Regions from separate parts of the Pseudorhizobium marinum genome, predicted to be linked through region 2. Evidence: predicted binding sites of a transcription regulator. Region 2 holds the regulator's gene; each other region holds the start of a gene.

Region 1 (4,748 bases), on a different contig from region 2:
GCCACCAGGAAGAAGTCCACCTGCCGTTCGAGCGCCTGGTCGACGAGCGTGGAGAAGGCCTTGCGGCTTGCCTCCAGAAAGAGCTCCGCGACGGCGGCATCCTTCATGGCCAGCCCCTGGAAAGGGCTGCCGAGGTGCAGGTCGGCGGAATGGATGAAACGGAAGGAGGACATCGAATCGCTTGCTTTTGTTGTCTCTGCTGAGCAGGTGTTTTAGGCAATTGCCGGGCATGGCGATAGCGCGGGTATTCGGCCTGTGGACAGCCTGCCGATATTACGGAGGACTTCATGAGACAGCACGCGTTCGGGCGCACATCCTTCACCGTCAGCGAAATCGGCTTCGGCGCCTGGCAGATCGGCGGTTCCTGGGGCGACGTCAGCGAAGAGGACGGTGGCGCGGCGCTGGAAGCCGCGCTTGACGCCGGCGTCACCTTCATCGACACGGCCGACGTCTATGGCGACGGGCGCTCGGAAAAGATCATCCAGGGTGTGCTCGCCGCCCGTGGCGGCGACCGTCCTATGGTGGCCACCAAGGCGGGACGCAGGCTGAGCCCGCACACGGCGGACGGCTATACCAAGGCGAACCTCGAGGCCTTCATCGACCGCAGCCTTGCCAATCTCGGCGTCGAGACCCTCGACCTCGTGCAGCTGCACTGCCCGCCGACGGAGGTCTTCTACCGGCCGGAGGTGTTCGGCGCGCTGGACGACCTGCGCCAGGCCGGCAAGATCCAGAGCTACGGCGTCAGCGTCGAGAAGGTCGAGGAGGCGCTGAAGGCGATCGAATATCCCGACGTCGTCAGCATCCAGATCATCTACAACCTCTTCCGCCAGCGTCCGGCCGACCTGTTCTTCAAGGAGGCCAGGCGCAAGAACGTGGCGGTGATCGTCCGGGTGCCGCTCGCCAGCGGCCTTCTGTCCGGCAAGATCAACCGCGAGACGGCGTTCGCGGCCGACGACCACCGCAGTTTCAACCGCCACGGCGAGGCCTTCGACGTCGGCGAGACCTTTGCCGGCGTGCCCTTCGAGGTCGGCCTCCAGGCCGTGGAGGAAGTTCGCAAGCTGGTGCCGGCGGGCGCTTCCATGGCCGCCTTCGCGCTGAAGTGGATCCTGACGAACGAAGCCGTTACCGTGGTCATTCCCGGCGCCCGCAACGCCGAGCAGGCCCGGTCCAATGCCGCCGCCGCCGATCTGGCAGCGCTCTCCGACGACGTGATGACGGCGACCAGGGAAGTCTACGCGCGGCTGATCGCGCCGCATGTCCACCAGCGCTGGTAGCAGGACAAGGCTCGCTACAAACAGAAAGGCCGGGCATCGCTGCCCGGCCTTTTTGATTCGATCTTGAAGAGATCAGTTGGTGATATTCAGGTCGACCTGCCAGAACAGCGTCTCGCCGGAGGAGTCATCGACACCGTCGTTGTCGGTAACGGCATAGGCCGTGCCGGCGGCGTCGAAGGCAAAGCCTTCCAGCTTGTCGACGGCGTAGCCGTTGGTCGCGGCCTTCAGGTCCGGCAGGAAGTCGTGGACTTCTTCCTTGGTGACCGTGGGCAGTTCCTCGCCGATCTTGCCGGGCTTCAGGTCGGCGATCGCAACGCGATAGAGCTTCTTCAGCTTGGCATTGTCGCCGATCTGATTGTCGCGCTCGACGATGTAGACGTAATCGCCACGGGCGGTGATTTCGGAAAGACCGACCCAGCCGGCTTCCGTCTTTTCGAGCGGATAGTGGACGGCGCCCCATTCCTTGGACTTCGGATTGTAGGAAACGAGCTTGACCATGCCCTTCCCGTCGTCCTTCCACTCGCGCTGGACGGCCATCCAGAGCGTCATGTCATCGCCGGTGCCGACGGAGGTGATGCCTTCGAGGCCGAAGCGGGTCTGGCCTGCAAGCAGTTCGACCGGGAAACCGATCTCCGACTTGATCGCGCCCTTGGCATCGACGTTGTAGATGCCGTGGCCGGTGAGCTTTGCCGGGTCGCCTTCGGAGGCCAGCCAGAAGCCGCCCTTGCCGTCGAGCGCGATGCCTTCGATGTCGAGCTTCTGGGCCGCGGCGCCACCGCGGGTGACCGGAAGCGCCGAGGTGATCATGGCCGGCTTCTGGGTTGCGTCGATCGTGAAGATCGTCGGCTGCGCACCGTAGAAGCTGTCGTTGACGGCGTAGAGTGTGCCGTTCTTTTCGGCATCGCCGACGAGACCGGAGAGCGCACCCCAGCCGATCGGCGCACCGTCGACCATGGCGGACTGGATCGTCGGATAGGCTGCTTCGCCTTCCGCCAGTTCGTAGAGCATGACGTGCGAGCGGGCGCCGCCATCTTCACCGAGATCGGCCTCGTTGGAGGTCGCCAGCAGGTTGCGGGCCGGGATGGCGATCGCGCTTTCCGGCGAGATGCCGGAAGGCAGCAGCTGCACCAGTTCCGGCTCGGCGCCTGTGTCCTTGTAGACGGCAACGATCGACGAGCGCTCGGCCATCACGAAGAAATACTTCTGGTCGCCGAAGGTCGCGGCTTCCAGGCCTTCAGGCTCGACGCCCTTCGACTTGGCGCGCTTGTCCGGGAAATGACCGATCTGGGCGATCGCCAGCTCGAGCGACGGGCCGGATTCGTAAAGCACCTTGCCGGTCTTGTCGAAGATCGTGAAGCCGCGCGATCCGCCCTTGTAGTCGCCTTCGTTGGCAATCACGAAACGGTCGTCGTCCAGCCACTTCAGGGCATCCGGCTCGCGTGCAACAGCTTCCAGCTTGCCGGTGAACTTCAGCGCACCGTCCGACTTGGTGTCGACGCCGTCGAGATCGACCGTGCCGGCGGAGAAGTGGGTCTTCACTTCGCCCGTCTTGCCGTCGATGATGACGATGTGGTTGTTCTCCTGCAGCGTCAGGGCGATTTCGCCGAGGCTGTTGATGGAGACGAATTCCGGCTCCGGATCGTCACCGGCTACATCGGCAAGACCGGTCACGTCGACATGCTTGATCGAACCGCAATCCGCTACGCCGTCCTTCAGCGTGATGATCGCCAGGTCGCCGGCAGGCATCTGCGGGATTTCGCCGTCGTTGAGATCCTCGTCGCGCTCGTTCTCGATCGCAATTGCCGCGAAGCTCTTGTCTCCGGAGATGGCAACCGAGTCTGGCTGGCCGCCCAGGTCGCAACTGGCTTCGATCGACTTCGATGCGATATCGACGACGACGAACTTGCCCGACGGCTTCACGAAGCTTTCGGACGTGTTGACGGCGACCAGAACCTTGGAACCGGCAACGGTAACGGATGTGGGTTCGCCATCCATCATCAATGCACCGGCAGCCTTCGGCGCCTTGGCATCGGTGATGTCGACAAAGCCGATGCCGCCGAGCGGGCTGTCGGAATAGATCAGCGTATTGCCGTCCTCGGACGCGGTGATGATCTCGGCCGATGTCGGCGTCAGCTTTTCCTTGTCGGTCGGCAGGTTGGAAGCGACGGGGAACGACGCGATGCGGTTGAAGACCGGATCGGCAGACGCGGGAAGTGCAGCGGAAGCAAGCAGTGCCGCAGTCAGTGCGGCGCGTACGGAAATTCTCATGGGAAGCCCTCCTGTCCATGAAGCGAACAAGGGCGCTTGTGCGGCACGTGCGTGACAGGCAGATGACACGCCAATCACGTTAGACGGTGCTGAATAACACCCGTCACCAGAACGAAAAAAGGCCCGGACAACTCCGGGCCTTCCAAGACGACAAGCGGCAAAGCCTTACTTGTTGTTGACTGCGTCCTTCAGGCCCTTGCCGGCCGAGAACTTCGGCACGTTGCGTGCCGGGATGTCAACTTCGGCGCCGGTCGAGGGGTTGCGACCCTTCGATGCTTCACGCCGGGAAACGGAAAAGCTGCCAAAACCGGCCAGGCGGATATCGCCGCCATTCTTCAGTTCGGACTGAACAGTCTCAAATACGGCGTCGACAGCCGAAGCGGCATCAGCCTTGGAAAGGCTAGCCTTTTCCGCAACTGCGGCAACCAGTTCATTCTTGTTCATGTTTCCACCCTTTCAAACGGTATTGAAACGACTCAAGTTTAATCGGGCCCAGCACAAATCGGTGTGAGCCTTCCCCCGTCACAAGCGCCGCTATCGCCTGAAAAACAAGAGGTATGAAGCCCTTTTCACCAAAAAAAGCCGGCTTCTAACCGGCTTTTTTCGTTATCGTGCCAATTTGGCATAGTCCCAGCCCCCACATATTGGGGGCAAGGGTGTCAGTGGGCGAAGGTGCTTCCCGGTTCGTCGACACCGTCGACCGTGGCGATGACCGGAGTCTCGACGGTCCCATCCCATTCGATGGGCTCGGGCTTGCGCAAAAGCGCATGCTCGATGACTTCGCCCATCCGGGAAACCGGGATGATTTCCATGTTGTTCTTCACGTTGTCCGGGATCTCGGCCAGATCCTTGGCGTTCTCTTCCGGGATCAGAACCTTCTTGATACCGCCGCGAAGGGCTGCGAGCAGCTTCTCCTTGAGCCCGCCGATCGGCAGGACCCGACCGCGCAGGGTGATCTCGCCCGTCATCGCGACGGTCTTGTCCACCGGAATGCCGGTCATGATCGAGACGATCGCCGTGGCCATGGCGACACCGGCGGACGGACCGTCCTTCGGGGTGGCCCCTTCCGGCACGTGCACGTGGATGTCCGACTTGTCGAAGCGCGGCGGCTCGATGCCGAAATCGACTGCACGCGAACGGACGTAGGACGCCGCCGCCGAAATCGATTCCTTCATCACTTCCTTCAGGTTGCCGGTGACCGTCATG
Region 2 (4,748 bases):
TCCGGCTGATGGGACTGATTGCCGTCGCCATCGGTGTCCTGGCGCTGGTCGGCCTGCTGGTCTCCATCTTCGCGAACGGCGCTTCGACCTTCCGCCAGACCTATATCACCCTCGACATCTATCTCGACCCCGCCCGCCTCGACAAGTCGGGGGCACGCGACATCGAGGAGATCTCCAAGGTCTCGACATTCGGCTATGCGCCTCTGATCGAGGACTCGCTTGCTGCGGCCATGGCGGAGCGTGGCCTCACGGGGATCGACGCGGATGACGCCGCCGACCTGATCTCCGGCGAAGAGCCGGCCATGCTGCGCCGCTACGTGCTCAACGATCCCTCGCAGATCGGCGAGACCGTGGAGTTCAACCTGCTCGCCTCCGGTCGTATCGACGGCTACTACAAGGGCCGTGTCACGATGGCGAGCGCCGAGCTCGACCGCAACGTCTCGCCCGAGCAGCTGATGCTGGCCGACGAGCTGAAGGAAGCGGGCATCCTGACGACCCGCTTCAACTGGGACTTCTTCACCAATCCCGACGCATCCGACACGCGACCGGAAGCCGCCGGCCTCGGCGTCGCCATCCTCGGTTCGCTCTACATGATGCTGATCGTGCTGGTGCTTTCCCTGCCGATCGGTGTCGCCGCGTCCATCTATCTGGAGGAGTTTGCGCCGAGGAACCGTCTCACCGACCTGATCGAGGTGAATATCGCCAACCTCGCGGCGGTGCCGTCGATCGTCTTCGGTATTCTCGGCCTCGCGGTCTTCATCAACTTCGTCGGCCTGCCGCAGTCTGCTCCCGTGGTGGGCGGCCTCGTGCTGACGTTGATGACGCTGCCGACGATCATCATCGCGACCCGCGCCGCCCTGAAGGCCGTGCCGCCGTCGATCCGCGATGCGGCCCTTGGGGTCGGAGCATCGAAGATGCAGGCGATCTTCCATCACGTCGTGCCGCTCGCCATGCCGGGCATCCTGACCGGGACCATCATCGGCCTTGCGCAGGCGCTGGGCGAAACCGCGCCGCTGCTGCTGATCGGCATGGTGGCCTTCGTGCGCGAATATCCCGCCGGTCCGCCCGAGGGCTTCTTCGATCCGGCATCGGCCTTGCCGGTCCAGGTCTACAACTGGACCCAGCGCGGCGATCCGGCGTTCTTCGAACGCGCCTCCGGCGCCATCATCGTGCTTCTGGTATTTCTGCTGTTCATGAACCTGATTGCGATAATTCTTCGCCGCCGCTTCGAGCGCCGGTGGTAAAGGAGAGCACGATATGAATATGTTGTCCGACGCTGCTGCTGAGAAGGCTCTGGTAAAAAAGATGAACGAAGTCAACTACAAGATGGTCGGCAAAGACGTGTCGGTCTACTACGGTGAGAAGCGTGCACTCTTCGATGTCAATCTCGGTGTTCGCAACAACACGGTAACGGCGCTGATTGGCCCGTCCGGCTGCGGCAAGTCCACCTTCCTGCGCTGCCTGAACCGGATGAACGACACCATCCAGGGCGCCAAGGTCACCGGCCTGCTGACCCTCGACAGCAAGGACATCTACGATCCGGATATCGACGTGGTGGAACTGCGCGCCCGCGTCGGCATGGTGTTCCAGAAGCCGAACCCGTTCCCGAAGTCGATCTACGAGAATGTTGCCTACGGACCGCGCATCCACGGACTGGCGCGCTCGAAGGCCGAACTGGATCAGATCGTCGAGGCGAGCCTTCAGAAGGCCGGCCTCTGGAGCGAGGTCAAGGATCGTCTGCAGGAGAGCGGCACCGGCCTTTCCGGTGGCCAGCAGCAGCGCCTCTGCATCGCGCGTGCCGTCGCCGTTTCCCCGGAAGTCATCCTGATGGATGAGCCGTGCTCGGCGCTCGACCCGATCGCTACCGCCAGAGTCGAGGAACTGATCCACGAACTGCGGGCGAACTATTCGATCGTCATCGTCACCCACTCCATGCAGCAGGCGGCACGCGTTTCGCAGCGCACGGCGATGTTCCACCTCGGCAACCTGGTGGAAGAGGACGATACCGACAAGATGTTCACCAACCCCAGCGATCAGCGCACGCAGGACTACATCATGGGCCGCTTCGGTTGATCCGCTTTCGGCAGCCTGACGCGAAGCTAGCGAGGACCAAATAATGCCATCGACCCATATTACCTCCGCCTATGATGACGAACTGAAGTTTCTGACGCGCCGCATCTCCGAAATGGGCGGCCTTGCCGAGCAGATGTGCGCCGACGCCGTCCGGGCGCTGGTGAACTCGGACGCGGCTCTCGCCCAGAAGGTGATTTCCGACGACGTCATCCTCGACAACGCCGAGCGCGAGATCGGCGAGAAGGCGATCGTCACCATCGCCAAGCGCCAGCCGATGGCCTCCGACCTGCGCGAAGTCATCGGGTCGCTGCGCATTGCCGCCGACCTCGAGCGGGTGGGCGATCTCGGCAAGAACACCGCCAAGCGCGTCATCGCCGTTCAGGAGAGCGGCATCCCGCGCAATCTCGCCCGCGGCCTGGAGCATCTTTCGGAACTGGCGCTGATCCAGCTGAAGGACGTGCTCGACGTCTATGTCACCCGTTCGGTGGAGAAGGCCGAAGCCATTCGCCAGCGCGACGAGGAGATCGACGCGATCTACACCTCGCTGTTCCGCGAACTCCTCACCTACATGATGGAAGATCCGCGCAACATCACCAGCTGCACGCATCTGCTGTTCTGCGCCAAGAACATCGAGCGGATCGGCGACCATGCCACCAACATCGCCGAGACCATCTACTACATGGCGACGGGCGAGCAGCCCGAGGGCGAACGCCCCAAGGACGATCGGTCCAACACGCTCAGCACGATCCTGAGCGACGATTAGGACGGACGGAGACACGCATGCAGCCAAGAATTACGGTGGTAGAAGACGAAGAGGCGCTGAGCGTGCTTCTTCGCTACAATCTTGAAGCCGAAGGCTATGAGGTGGAGACGGTCACCAAGGGCGACGAGGCCGAAATGCGGCTTCAGGAACGTGTTCCCGACCTTCTGATCCTGGATTGGATGCTGCCCGGCGTTTCCGGCATCGAGCTGTGCCGGCGGCTTCGCATGCGCCGCGAGACCGAGCGCCTGCCGATCCTGATGTTGACGGCACGCGGCGAGGAGAGCGAGCGCATCCGCGGCCTCTCCACCGGCGCCGACGATTATGTGGTCAAGCCCTTCTCGACGCCGGAGCTGATGGCCCGCGTGAAGGCGATGCTGCGCCGCTCCAAGCCCGAGGTGCTGTCGGCCGTGCTGCGTTGCGGCGACATCGAGCTCGACCGGGAGACCCATCGCGTCCACCGCAAGAGCCGCGAAGTGCGCCTGGGGCCGACCGAGTTCCGCCTGCTGGAGTTCCTGATGACGTCTCCTGGCCGCGTCTATTCCCGCGCGCAGCTGCTCGACGGCGTCTGGGGCCACGACATCTACGTCGACGAACGCACGGTCGACGTCCACGTCGGGCGCCTGCGCAAGGCGCTGAACTTCTCCAACATGCAGGATGTCATCCGCACCGTTCGCGGTGCCGGCTACTCCATGGAAGGCCCCTGAGGCCCCTGAGGCCGTTGGGGCCGGCTTCTTGCCGGTCCCGCCCTCCGCTTGGTAGTCAGTCGAGCGGATATTCGATCCGCTGCCGGTCGACGAGCCGCAGCGAGCGGTCCTGCGCGATCACATAGCGCTCCTGCCATTCCTGGCCGAACTGATCCCGGAACCGATGGGTGGCGGTGCTTCCGATCGGAGCCTTGGTGCGCCGCGTCTCCGGCTGGCCGCCATAGATCAGGCTCCCGGGGATCGGTTCGAGCTGGCTTGCGGTCGTGCAGCCGGCGAGAAGGGCGGCAAGCGTCAGAAGGTAAAACGGCTTCATGGGGCACTCCATGGGTTTTCTGGCGTGGAAACGGCTGGCGAAGCCAAAGTTTCCCGAGCCATGCGGATTTCCTGCCGCGGTCGGATACGGTCCCATCACATGGTTGATGTTTAAGCAATCTGCACGGTGCGCGACACCGTCCCATCGGCGTCTGGCAGCCAGGATATAGCGGTCTGCACGAAAGATAACAGGTAAGAGTTCGTAAATTGCGGAGAGCGTCATCGTTCCTTTAGATTTCTTTTAAGAATCAGGGGAACGGCGGATGAAACTTTCTCTCGTGTTGAAGGCGGTCCTTGCCGCAGCGGCCGTGGTGTGTCTTCCGGGCGTGGCGGCGTCCGGGTCCGGTGCCGGCGTGAGCATGGTGGTGGGCAAGCTCACGTCGCAGCCGATCGGGCACTACGAGTTCTGTAAGCTGAACCGGGCCGAGTGCAGCCAGCGCCTGCCGTCCGCACCGCCGCGCAAGCTCACCCCGGAGCGATGGGCCGCGATCGAGCGCGTCAACACCTCCGTCAACGCGCGCATCACGCCCAAGCGCGACAAGCTGATCTACGGGCGCGAGGAGGTCTGGACCTATCCGGTGACCGAAGGCGACTGCGAGGACTTTGCCCTCCTGAAGCGCAGGGAACTGGCGGCCAAGGGCTTCTCACTGTCCAATCTTCTCCTCACGGTGGTCCGCAAGCCGGACGGGGAGGGGCATGCGATCCTGACGGTGCGCACGGCCGACGGCGACTTCGTCCTGGACAATCTCGACCCGAAGGTCCGGCGGTGGAACGAGACCGGCTATGTCTACGTCAAGCGCCAGTCGTCACGCGATACCGGCCGCTGGCTGAGCATCGAGAGCCGCGGCGACATGCTGGTAGGGTCGGTGCGGTAGGGCATCCATCCGCGGTACTGT
Region 3 (4,748 bases), on a different contig from region 2:
TCCAGCCAGGTGGAGAGGTCGCGGATATCGTCGCCGATGAGGTTGGTCATGCGGCAGTCGGAGTGCCGGCGCGGGTTGCCGAGCGGCAGGCCGGCGACAGCGCGGATATGCTGCTCGAACTGCGAAACCACGCAGGCGGCCTCCGTCCAGTGGCCGGTATTGTGGACGCGGGGAGCGATTTCGTTGGCGATCAGCCCGCCATCGGCCATCACGAAGAACTCGATCCCGATGACCCCGACGTAGCCGAGCGCATCGAGAAGGCTCCTGGCTGCCTCGCGTGCCGCAGCGACGGTCGAGTCGGGCGCTGTCGCGGGAACGACGGAGGTGTGCAGGATGCCGTTCCGGTGGACGTTTTCGGCAGGGTCATAGCAGAGAACGGTGCCATCGATGCCGCGCGCGGCAATGATCGAGATCTCGCGCTCGAAGGGCACGAGGCTTTCCAGGATGAGCGGCACGCCGCCAAGCGCCTCGAAGGCGCCGGCCGGATCGTCGGCGGAGGAGCGGAAGACGCGCTGGCCCTTGCCGTCATAGCCGAAGCGGCAGGTCTTCAGCACGCCGCTGCCGCCGAAATCGGCCAGGGCGGCGACGAGGTCATCCTGGCTGTCGACGGCGTGGAATCGGGCCGTGGCGATACCGCAGTCATTGAGGAAGCGTTTTTCCGTCAGCCGGTCCTGGGCCACGTGGAGGGCCTTGGGCGGCGGGAAGACCGGCACAGAGGCCTGCAGCCGCTCGGCGGCGCCGACCGGCACGTTCTCAAACTCATAGGTGACGACGCCGGCGGCCCGCGCCAGTGCCTCGAGGGCCTGCGGGTCATCGTAGGCGGCGACGATCTGCTCGCTGGCAAGCTGCGCCGCCGGGCAGTCGGCCTGCGGTTCCAGGATGATGGTGCGGAAGTTGAGGCGGGCTGCGGCCATGGCCAGCATGCGGCCGAGCTGCCCGCCGCCGATGATGCCGATGGTCGTGACTGTCATTACTCTGCGTCCATGGGGTATTCGGCGACGGCGGCGCTCTGGGCGGCGCGCCATTCGTCCAGGCGTTCGGCAAGATCCTCGTCACCGAGGGCGAGCACGGCGGCGGCCAGAAGGGCGGCATTCACCGCACCGGCCTTGCCGATGGCGAGCGTTCCGACGGGGATGCCGGCCGGCATCTGTACGATCGAGAGCAGGCTGTCCTGGCCGGACAGGGCCTTGGACTGCACCGGCACGCCGAAGACGGGCAGCGGTGTCATGGAGGCCGCCATTCCCGGAAGGTGGGCGGCACCGCCGGCTCCGGCGATGATCACCTTGAAGCCTTCGTCGCGGGCGCCCTTGGCGAAGCTGACGAGGCGGTCCGGTGTGCGGTGGGCGGAAATGATTCGCGCTTCATAGCCGACGTCGAGCTGGTCGAGCATGTCGGCGGCATTCTTCATGGTTTCCCAGTCGGACTGGCTCCCCATGATGATGGCAACGGCGGGCCGATCGGAGGTCATCCTCGTTTCCTCCTCAGGCAATGATATCGGGAAGGATCTGGTCTTCGAGCTGGGTGATCTTGTCCTTGATCACCAGCTTCTTCTTCTTCATGCGCTGAACGCGGAGCGCCTCGCAGCCGACCTGGATCATGGCATTGATGGCGGTGTCGTAGTCCTCGTGCTCCTGACGGAGCCTGGCAAGCGCCAACCGAATATCCGCCTGTTCCTGGTCGGCCATCATTGCAGTCCCCATTCCGATCCACCTCTGCCCCATCGCCGGCAATACGCGCAAGCTCCTACCATCAAACGGCATTAACTGGAAGTTATGCAAGGTCACGAAATTGCCCCGTTCAAAGCACGATTTGACCTTCGACAAACGCCGGTGATCGTGTCACACTTCCTTCGTAAACCTGAAGCCTTCGGCCAAGGAACAGTCGGGGATAGGTTTTCTCAAGGAGGACTTGCCGCATGACCATTCAGGCTCATATTGCATCGCTTGAACAGAAACATGGCGCACTCGAAGACGAGCTGCAGACCGTGCTGTCATCTCCCTCTGCCGATGATCGCGAGATCGTCGACCTCAAGCGCCGCAAGCTCCGGCTCAAGGACGAACTGGAACGTCTGAAGTCATCCACGCGCCACTAAGGTCCGTGGACCATGTCCTGCCGCCGCCCGCAGTAGTTTTGTAAGGCAATAGAGGCGGCCCAATCAATCCAACACAAGCAGTCTGGTCGTGGCTGGAAAGGTTACGACCAGAACTGATCAAGCCAAAGGTTCAACCTGTCGAAGCCCTTGTTGTTGACGGAATAGATCCGTTTCGTTCCGGCATTGCTGACGGTCACCAGATTGCAGGCGAGCAGGGCCTTGAGGTGCTGGGAGACGGCCGGGCGGCTGATCGGCAAGCCTTGGGCCAGTTCGTTGACGGTTCTGGGCGCGCGGCGAAGCTCTTCCAGCAGGTAGCGCCGGTTCGGATCGGCAATCGCCGCAAATGGATCCGTACTCGTCATGCGTTGCAGGCTAGGCCAAAGCCGAAGGTCCGGCAAGGATTATTGTGCGACGCAACATGCCTGCCGGCGTGACCCCAGGTCCTAGATCACCGCATCCCACATCAGCTTGAGACCGGCGACCAGCGCCAACCCATAGGTGAGCGGGTAGAAGACCTCGGCCTTCAGGCGGCGGACGATGGCCGCTCCCATCATGGTTGCCACCAGCGCGAGAGGCAGCAGGGTCGCGGATGCCGTCAGGTTTTCGAGATCCAGCGCGCCGAGCGCGAAATAGGGGATGAGCTTGATGGCGTTGACGAGCGCGAAGAAGCGGACGCTGGCGCCGGTATAGGACTTCGGGTCGAGCCGCAGCGGGAGCACGTAGATCTGGAAGGGCGGGCCGCCGGCATGGGCAACGAAGCTCGCGTAACCGGCGACCGTTCCCCAGAAGGTGGCGGCGACCGGCCTTTGCGGCAGCGGCGGGCGTTCGCCCTGGGAGCGCGGGCCGTAGACCTGGTAGAAGTAGCGGCCGGCAAAAAGGATGGTGGTGAGCGCGATGAGAAAGCGCAGCGCGTCCGGCGGCACCATGGCCGAGGTCGCCCAGCCGAGCGCGATGCCGAAGATGCCGCCCGGCAGGATCATCAGCAGGGTCCGGCGATCGTTGTGGTGGCGCCATGCCCAGAGGGCGACGATGTCCATGACGATCAGGATCGGCAGGAAGATGGCGGCCGCCTTCAGCGGATCGACCACGAGAGCCAGCAGCGGCACGCCCATCAGCGCGAATGCGCCCCCCAGACCTCCCTTCGACAGACCGACAAGAAGCACGGCCGGGACGGCCGCGGCAAAGAACAGGAGATCGAGTTGCATGACGGGCAGTTGATCCAGTTATCGGTCCGGTCTATCGAACGGGGGAGGGGACGAGCGGTATTCGTCTCATAAAGCTGCCGAACAGGAAACACCATGCGCGAAACCGACGACCGTTGCCGACTCGTCCTGATCCTGCCCCCGGCAGACGACATCGAGAAGCAGGCACAGCAACTGGAAGAGGCGCTCGGCGCCGGCGATGTCGCAACCGTCATCCTGCCGCAGTACGGTCGCGACGACCAGCAGTTCCAGATTGCCGCCGAGCACATCGTTCCGATCGCCCAGGCCCATGGTGCCGCCGCGCTGATTGCCGGCGACAGCCGGACGGCCGGGCGCTCGAAGGCCGACGGGCTGCATTTCGAGGGCAGCATCGAGGACCTGCGCGACACGCTTGCCAAGCACACGCCGAAGATGATCGTCGGCGCGGGCGGCGCTTCCGAGCGCCACAAGGCGCTGGAAATCGGCGAGGCGCAGCCGGATTACATCTTCTTCGGCAAGATCGAGGGCGACATCAAGCCGGAGCCGCACCCGAAGAACCTGGCGCTTGCCGAATGGTGGGCGTCGATGGTGGAAATTCCCTGCATCGTCATGGGCGGCAACGAGGGTGCCTCGGTGGTCGCCGCTGCCGAAACGGGTGCGGAGTTCGTGGCGCTGCGGCTCGCCGTCTTCGAGCATCCCGAAGGCCCGGCCGCAGCCATTGCGACGGCCAATGCCCTCTTGGACGAAAAAGCGCCACGGTTTAACGCTTGATGGGCGTCATGCGGTCGATCCCTGTGCGTCACAATCTCGGTGTTCTTCTTGTTGCGGCAGCGCTTGCGGGGCTGATGCCGACGCTTTCGGCTGCCCAGCAGGGGCAGCGCGCGGTGACGCGGCCGCTGGAGCCGGACGCGCAGCCGATCAAGGAAGGTCGTGTCGGTGGCGGCGAGGAGGCCGGCCCGCAGCCGGACGGGATCGTGCCCTCCGGCGGCGTTCAGCTCTACCAGCGGATGGGCGTGACGCTGCCGCCGGCCCCTCCCGAAAAACCCTATGAAGGCCCGGTCGACGAAGCCTATGGCGCCTATCAGCGCGGCATGTACGTCACGGCGCTCGCCAAGGCCCTGCCGCGGGCCGAAGAGGGAGATGCCGCCGCGCAGACGCTCATGGCGGAGATGATGAGCAAGGGACTTGGCATCAAGCGGGACCCGAAGGCTGCGGCCTTCTGGTACGGCCAGGCGGCCGAGGGCGGCGATCCGGCGGCGATGTTCCAATATGCGCTTCTGCTGATGTCGGGGCGGAACGTGGAGCGGGACAAGGACAAGGCCGACGAGTTCATGCGCAAGGCGGCGGAGGCCGGCAATTCGTCGGCGCAGTTCAATTGGGCGCAGATCGTCGTCTCCGACAACCCAGGCGAAAAAGGCCTGAAACTGGCCCTGCCTTTCTACGAGAAGGCGGCGGCGCAGGGGCTGGCCGACGCG

The links. Region 2 encodes PhoB, which activates phosphate uptake and scavenging genes when phosphate is short. Its sites were predicted from a motif close to TGTCATNNANCTGTCAT; they were not measured.
Region 1: the regulator PhoB is predicted to act here: its motif matches at 3,594-3,610, upstream of EO99_RS0110445 (esterase-like activity of phytase family protein).
Region 3: the regulator PhoB is predicted to act here: its motif matches at 1,837-1,853, upstream of EO99_RS26520 (YdcH family protein).

What each region holds. Positions count from the first base shown of each region.
Region 1 covers NZ_JMQK01000006.1:225,405-230,152, reverse strand. The annotation lists gene EO99_RS0110455 (metallophosphoesterase family protein) at 1-173, opposite strand, end outside; gene EO99_RS0110450 (aldo/keto reductase) at 288-1,274, shown strand; gene EO99_RS0110445 (esterase-like activity of phytase family protein) at 1,347-3,542, opposite strand; gene hupB (DNA-binding protein HupB) at 3,708-3,986, opposite strand; gene lon (endopeptidase La) at 4,202-4,748, opposite strand, start outside.
Region 2 covers NZ_JMQK01000018.1:32,067-36,814, forward strand. The annotation lists gene pstA (phosphate ABC transporter permease PstA) at 9-1,244, shown strand; gene pstB (phosphate ABC transporter ATP-binding protein PstB) at 1,258-2,073, shown strand; gene phoU (phosphate signaling complex protein PhoU) at 2,117-2,836, shown strand; gene phoB (phosphate regulon transcriptional regulator PhoB) at 2,854-3,540, shown strand; gene EO99_RS0118935 (hypothetical protein) at 3,596-3,853, opposite strand; gene EO99_RS0118940 (transglutaminase-like cysteine peptidase) at 4,116-4,727, shown strand.
Region 3 covers NZ_JMQK01000001.1:158,717-163,464, forward strand. The annotation lists gene EO99_RS0100775 (5-(carboxyamino)imidazole ribonucleotide synthase) at 1-971, opposite strand, end outside; gene purE (5-(carboxyamino)imidazole ribonucleotide mutase) at 971-1,468, opposite strand; gene EO99_RS0100785 (YdcH family protein) at 1,482-1,685, opposite strand; gene EO99_RS26520 (YdcH family protein) at 1,916-2,092, shown strand; gene EO99_RS0100795 (ArsR/SmtB family transcription factor) at 2,194-2,454, opposite strand; gene EO99_RS0100800 (sulfite exporter TauE/SafE family protein) at 2,536-3,297, opposite strand; gene EO99_RS0100805 (thiamine phosphate synthase) at 3,391-4,044, shown strand; gene EO99_RS0100810 (tetratricopeptide repeat protein) at 4,053-4,748, shown strand, end outside.